2 linked regions of the Occallatibacter riparius genome follow. The protein of the gene in region 2 interacts with the protein of the main gene of each other region in a pairwise test. Links are inferred from orthologs where the notes say so. Each region holds a gene or a part of one and is shown on either strand. Other genes may lie near its edges.

Region 1 (3,873 bases), 410 kb from region 2 along the record:
GTCCGGCAGTGCCGATTGCGAGCGTGTCGAGGAATTCACGCCGAGTAACCAAGGTGTTGCCTCCCATGGGAATCTAGAGTTGAAGCGAAGAAAAGCGCGGTTGAAGAGCGGTTGCGCAGCGCATTTTCCGACCAGAGAATCTTACTCTGTCGAGGCGCGGGAGGGTGGCGATCAGGAGATCGCCACGACAGCCGGTCAGGAGACCGGCGCTACAAATTCATCGACACAAAACAGAAAGAGCATCCGGGACTGCGATCCGGATGCTCTCTTGTTTTAAGTGCTATTGTGCTTAGGCTTCGGTGCCGTGGCACTTCTTGTACTTCTTGCCGGAGCCGCAGGGGCAGGGGTCGTTGCGGCCGACCTTGTCGCCGGTACGGCGCTGGCTGGGCTGGCTGGCGGCTGAGCCTCCGGCCATGCTGGCGTGCGCAAGCTCGCGCTGCTTCTTCTTCGCGAACTCCTTCTCCAACTGGTCGATGGTTGTCTGCGGTGCGCGCGTAGGAACGGGAATCTCGCGCGGCGCTTCCAGCACCGGGGCGCGATGTCCATCGCCAGGAGCGGGCCGAGCAGCAGAGGCTACGGGCGGCGCTGCCGGCACTTCGCGGCGAGGCTGCGGAGCGGCGTTCACAGGCTGGCCGTCCGGTCCGATGATCTGCATGCGGAACAGGAAGCGCACGGTGTCTTCCTGGAACTTCAGCATCATCGCTTCGAACATGTCGAACGATTCGCGCTTGTATTCGACGAGCGGGTCGCGCTGCGCATAGCCGCGCAACCCGATGCCTTCCTTCAGGTGATCCATGGAGAGGAGGTGATCTTTCCAGAGACCGTCCATGACACTGAGCATGACCATGCGTTCGTGATAACGCATGGTGGGCGCGCCGAGGATGTTCTCCTTGGCTTCGTATTCCTGCTTCAGGCGCTCGAAGATTTCGTCGCCGAGTTCGTGGCGCGCCAATTCCAGTGGCTTGATGCCCGCTGCTTCGAGGCTTACGCCGAACTGGCCCATCAGTTTTTCCTGCAGGCCCTTGATGTTCCACTGGTCCGCGTGCTTGTCTTCGGGGGCAAACTCGTCGAGCGAACTTGAAAGGATGCCTCCGACGTAGTCTTCCAGGATGAGCTCGCGCTGATCGACGCCTTCGAGAAGCTGGCGGCGAAGACCGTAGACCGCCTCGCGCTGCTTGTTCATGACGTCGTCGTACTCGAGAACGTGTTTGCGGGATTCGAAGTTCTGGGATTCGACGGCCTTCTGCGCGGCCTCAATGCGGTTGGAGATCATGCGCGACTCGATCGGCACGCCCTCTTCCATACCGAGACGCTCAAGCAGCGTGGAAACCCACTGCTTGGCAAAGATGCGCATGAGGTCGTCTTCAAGCGAGAGGAAGAAGCGTGAGGCGCCGGGATCGCCCTGGCGTCCGGCGCGTCCGCGCAACTGGTTGTCGATGCGGCGTGACTCGTGGCGCTCGGTGCCAAGGATGAAGAGGCCGCCGGCCTCGATGACTTGGGCGTGTTCCTGCGCGGCCGCTTCCGCGTGAATCTTGTTTACCTCGGCCCAGTCGGTCTCGGAGACTTCGAACTCCTGGCCTTGGTAGTAGAAGCGCAGGAAGCCCGCGGGGGCCATGGGGTTGATCTTGCCTTCGCCTGCGCTGAGCGCACGCGCGTTGTTCTGCTTGACGAGCTGCTGGCGAGTCATGAAGTCGGCGTTGCCGCCGAGCAAAATGTCGGTTCCGCGGCCTGCCATGTTGGTGGCGATGGTGACGCGGCCCAGCTTGCCGGCCTGGGCTACAATCTCGGCTTCACGCTCATGGAACTTGGCGTTGAGCACGACGTGCGGCACGCCTTTGCGTTGCAGAATCGCTGAGAGGCGCTCCGACTTTTCGATAGACGTGGTGCCGACGAGAGCGGGCTGCTTTTTCTCGTACAGCTCGGCGATGTTATCGGCAACGGCCGTGTACTTTTCTTTCTCGGTGCGATAGACGACGTCGGAGTTCTCGACGCGCAGAAGAGGCTTGTTCGTCGGTATGACAACGATTTCGAGCTTGTAGATCTTCTCGAATTCGGCGGCCTCAGTTTCGGCCGTGCCTGTCATACCGCTCAGCTTTTGATAGAGGCGGAAGTAGTTCTGGAAGGTGATGGTCGCCAGCGTCTGGTCTTCCTTGCGGACCTGCACGCCTTCCTTGGCTTCGATGGACTGGTGCAGCCCATCGCTCCAGCGGCGCCCTGGCATCAGGCGGCCAGTGAAGGTGTCGACGATGATGACTTCGCCGTCCTTCACGACGTAGTCAACGTCGCGCTTGTACAGGGCATGTGCTTTGATCGCCGTTTCGACAAAGTGCTTGAGATCCCAGTTTTCTGCGTCGGCAATGTTGTCGATGTTGAGCTCTCGCTCGATGCTGACCCAGCCTTCGTCCGTGACGCCAATGGTACGATGCTTCTCGTCCACTACGTAGTCGCCGGTGAACGTTTTGCCTTCCAGCGTCTCGGTTTCTTCGCCCTTGACCAGCTTGGGAATGATTCCCTTCACGCGCTGGTACTTGTCGGTGGTCTGGTCCGTTGGGCCCGAGATGATGAGTGGCGTACGCGCTTCGTCGATGAGGATCGAGTCGACTTCGTCGACGATAGAGTAGTAGTGCCCGCGCTGCACGCAGTCCTTGATATCGAACTTCATGTTGTCGCGGAGGTAGTCGAAGCCGAACTCGTTGTTGGTACCGTAGGTGATGTCGGCGCCATAAGCCGCGCGGCGCTCGTCGTCGCTCAGATCGTGCACGATGACACCGACGGTGAGGCCGAGGAACTCGTAGATCTTGCCCATCCACTCGGCGTCGCGCTTGGCCAGGTAGTCGTTGACCGTGACGACGTGGACGCCGCGCCCGGCGAGCGCGTTGAGATAGCAGGCAAGGGTGGCGACCAGCGTTTTGCCTTCGCCGGTCTTCATTTCGGAAATTTTGCCGTGGTGCAGAACCATGCCGCCGATGAGCTGCACGTCGAAGTGGCGCATTTTGACCGTACGCCAGCCGGCCTCGCGAACCACGGCGAAGGCTTCGGGCAGGATCTCGTCGAGCGCCGCGCGCTCCGCCTGCTTAATGGCGTCGGGGTCGGTCAGCCCTTCCAGGCGCTGGGCGATGCGTGTCTTGAACTCGGCTGTCTTGGCCTTCAACTGCTCGTCTGACAGTTCTTTCGTAGCCGGCTCTAACGCGTTGATGCTGTTCACAATGGGAATCAGCTTCTTGATCACGCGCTCGTTGGCCGTGCCGAATACTTTCGTAAATGCCTTATCGAAAAACACAGAATTCTCCGTTTACCAGTGTAAATGCCGTGTGTTCTGCACCGACGGACGAACGAGCCGTCCGTGGGTTCCGGTTTTTGCGCCAGGCTCGCTCATTCCAGCTTCCAGATGAGGCGGTCGACGGGCTCGCCCCGGCGAATGCTCCGCAATTGGCGAAGGAAGCGACGGATTGGCGATTCGGGTTCGCCGCTGTCGTCTTCGTCCTGCTGCTCCTGCTGTTGAGTTTGTGCCGTTGCGGCCAGTTCCAGCCGGGGGTGGTAGAACATTGAAAAATAAAGGAATGTCGCTCCGAGAGCGTAAGCGGCGCCGGTGCGGCGGACACTCTTTCGGGCGCGAGCTTTGGGGTCGAAGTGCAGACGCAGGCCTTGCAGAAAAGCAAGCAGCACCAGCGCAACGATGCACACGAGCGGGGCAGACAGGAACAGGGTTCCAAGCCATTGCATTAGAGTTCACTCCTCTGAGTAGAAGGGTTCGCGACAGGTCTGATTTACAGCAGGGCAAACCGGCCCATGAACTGCGATCAGAAGGCGAAGCGACTAGAGGAGTTGTGCTGGAGGAGGCCGCTGGAAGAGCGCGGGGATCGCCGGCGCCGC
Region 2 (3,001 bases):
AAGGCCGAGATGGCAAAACTGGGCAAGGCTGAATCGGCTTCTGTCACCAGCGTCGGCTCTGTTCAGCAGGATCACTTCGTCTACGAATGGGGTCAGGCTGAAGCACATTTCTCCGGTGGTAGGAAGATTTTCGACCGCTATCTAACCGCCTGGCAGCAGCAACCCGATGGCACATGGAAGATCTTCCGCAACCTGGTAATACCAAGCCGTTGATCCGGACCTGTCCGGCAAGAGCGCTGAAGGTGGAGTCAATTAAGATTTCTCCGTTCCGCATTATGCCCGGAAGGGAAACCCTCATGCGCCGCCTCTCGCTCCTAACCTCTCTGCTCATCACCCTGATCCTCCCCTGTCTGGCCCAAGACAACTGGCGCGCCGCCGTCGACCAGAAGCTCCCCCTCCTCGGCCACCGTAACTGGATCGTCATCGCCGACTCCGCCTACCCGCAATCCTCCTCGCCCGGCATCGACGTCATCGAGACCAACGCCGACCAGCTCGAGGTCGTGCAGTACGTCCTGGCTGCCGTCAATAAATCCATCCACGTCCGCCCTGAGGTCCTACTCGACGCCGAGCTCCCCTACGTCGCCGAGTCCGATGCCCCCGGCGTGACCGGCTACCGCCAGCAGCTCGAAAAGATCCTTGCCGGCAGCTCGGCCCAGCACGAACTACACACCAGCCTGATCCAGCAGCTCGACGACGCCAGCAAGATGTATCGCGTCGTGGTACTCAAAACCCGCATGGCCATCCCTTACACGACGGTTTTCCTGCGCCTGAATGCCAAATACTGGTCCGATGACGCGGAAAAACGCATGCGCGCCAAGATGGCCGCCGGAGCCCCACCGGGCCGGTAACTTCCACAGTCCCCACGGTCTACAGATGAGCCGCCCTTCTGATATACTCAGAGAGTTCACCCCGCGGAGGTGGCGAAATTGGCAGACGCACTAGCTTGAGGTGCTAGCGGGTAACTCCATAGGGGTTCAAGTCCCCTCCTCCGCACCAAAGATTTTTCCGCCGGAAAGCAGCCTTTAGAATGAACATCCTCTTCTACTTCGTCATCACTGTGCACGTGATCGTGTGCCTGTTTCTCATTGGTGTGGTTCTCGTGCAGCAGGGACGCTCGGCCGACCTGGCCGGCGCATTCGGCGGGCAGGGCTCCCAGACGGCTTTCGGCCCACGCGCCGCAGCCAACGTGCTCACCCGGCTCACCACCTGGTCGGCGATCATCTTCATGGTCACCTCCCTGACCCTGACGGTTCTCTACCAGCGCGGAACTCACTCCAAGTCAGTGCTCTCCGGCACGCCCACGGCTCCGGCCTCGGCTCCCGCAAAGCCCGGCAAGTAAGCTTCGTCAGAGCGCATCCTCGAAAGCGGCAGGCCAAAAGGCCCGCCGCTTTTTCGTTTCTACTCCCTATTCCCGGTCTTCCCGTCCTGCCCTCCCCCAAAACTGGCACTAGTGCCAGTGGCCTCCCCCTCCCAATCGAGTTCTCATGAGTCTGCTCCCTCCGGGCGGCCGTATGTCGATCCGTACCCGCGAGTTAGCGCGACAACGAAGGGGCTCGCGACAAGGGCCCTCATGCCATTCCCAACTCCTCCAGGAGGGGATATGAACCGTACCCGTAATGGACTTCTATTTCTGGCCCTGTTTGCCATTATCGCCGTCGGCCTGCGCGCCCAAGACGCCGCATCGACCGCAGCCGCCGGCAAAGCCGCTGTAAAGGACGTCGACCCACTCGCCATGCGCGTCCTCAAGGCCGTAGCCGATCCTGTTCAGCAGGCCCAGTCGTTCTCCTTCAAGGCCCTGGTCAGCGAAGAAGACCTCGCCTCCAACGGCCAGCTCATCACCACCTTCCACGCGGTTGAAGTCACTGTCCAGCGGCCCGACAAGATCCACGTCGTCTTTCGCGGCAGCGGCCAGCGTGTCGACTACTACGGGGCCCCGGGAGGCGCGTACCTTTATGCGCCCGATCCCAAGCTCTACGTCTCGCTCCCCGGCCGTGAAAGCATCGACGCGGCACTCGACGCCCTCAAGGCCAAAGACATCGACGTTCCCATCGGCCCGTTCCTGCGCAGCAACTTCTACGCGCTCGCCGAGAAGCTGGTGAACACTGCCTACGTCATCGGACGCGTCAAGATCGGCGACCAGGATGTCCACCAGCTCGCCTTCACGTCTGACGATGCCGACTGGCAGCTCTGGGTCGTCGGCGGCGACGCTCCCCGCTTCGTGCGCGCTGAGATCATTAACAAAAACATCGAAGGCACTCCGCGCACCACAATTCAGTTCCTCGACTGGAATCTGAATCCGACCCTCTCAGCCGACGACATCACCTTCAACAAGCCCGCCGATGCGAGCCAGATCGAATTCATCGCCATCTCGGGAGGCAATTGAGATGAGACGCATTTTTGCTTTGTCCCTTTGCGGATTTGTTCTCACTGCAATGTCCTTCGCCCAGGTTGGGAGAGGTGGACGCGGCGGGGGAAGCAGCAGCGGCAGCGGCCGTCAGCAGGTTCAGAACCGCTCGACCGGCGAAAACGCTAATCGCGGCGGCAATCGCGACAGCGGCAACAGCGCCCGCGCCAACACCGCGACAACCAACAACAACGTGCGCGGCGCCAACGCGAACACCAACGCCAACACCGCGAACGCCCGCAGCGCGAATGTGAACAACACCAGCGCCAACCGGAATGTGAACAATACCAACGTCAACAACGCCAATGTCAACAACACAAACGTGAACCGGAACGTCAACAACACGAATGTCAACAACACCAACGTCAACCGGAACGTGAATGTGAACCAGAACGTCAACGTGAATGTGAACGGCAATGGCGGCTGCTACAACTGCTATCACAACGATGACGACTGGAACTGGGGTGCATTCGCTGCGGGCGCAGCAGTCGTCGGCACCACGGCCGCCATCGCCTCCGCCGCCAGCCATCCAGCGCCTGCGCCCGCGCCCACCACGGTCGTAGTCCAGGCGCCCCCAAGCGGAACCATCGTCACCTC

The links.
Region 1: the proteins of secG (region 2) and secA interact in binary tests that used the Escherichia coli proteins (3 or more experiments, as listed by UniProt). The link is inferred for Occallatibacter riparius from one-to-one orthologs.

What each region holds. Positions count from the first base shown.
Region 1 is NZ_CP093313.1:5,101,505-5,105,377, forward strand. Bases 90-3,644 are described here. They hold secA (preprotein translocase subunit SecA), read right to left. Parts: upstream 3,281-3,644; coding sequence 290-3,280; downstream 90-289. Other genes in these bases: MOP44_RS20780 (hypothetical protein), read right to left, coding at 3,373-3,644. Outside these bases: MOP44_RS20770 (Gfo/Idh/MocA family protein), read right to left, coding at 1-52; more of MOP44_RS20780, read right to left, coding at 3,645-3,723; MOP44_RS20785 (hypothetical protein), read right to left, coding at 3,817-3,873. UniProt on the Escherichia coli protein: Required for protein export, interacts with the SecYEG preprotein conducting channel.
Region 2 is NZ_CP093313.1:5,511,653-5,514,653, forward strand. Bases 1-2,683 are described here. They hold secG (preprotein translocase subunit SecG), read left to right. Parts: upstream 1-1,027; coding sequence 1,028-1,339; downstream 1,340-2,683. Other genes in these bases: MOP44_RS22535 (YybH family protein), read left to right, coding at 1-213; MOP44_RS22540 (RbsD/FucU domain-containing protein), read left to right, coding at 297-848; MOP44_RS22555 (DUF2092 domain-containing protein), read left to right, coding at 1,601-2,383; MOP44_RS22560 (DUF6515 family protein), read left to right, coding at 2,385-2,683. Outside these bases: more of MOP44_RS22560, read left to right, coding at 2,684-3,001. UniProt on the Escherichia coli protein: Subunit of the protein translocation channel SecYEG. Overexpression of some hybrid proteins has been thought to jam the protein secretion apparatus resulting in cell death; while this may be true it also results in FtsH-mediated degradation of SecY.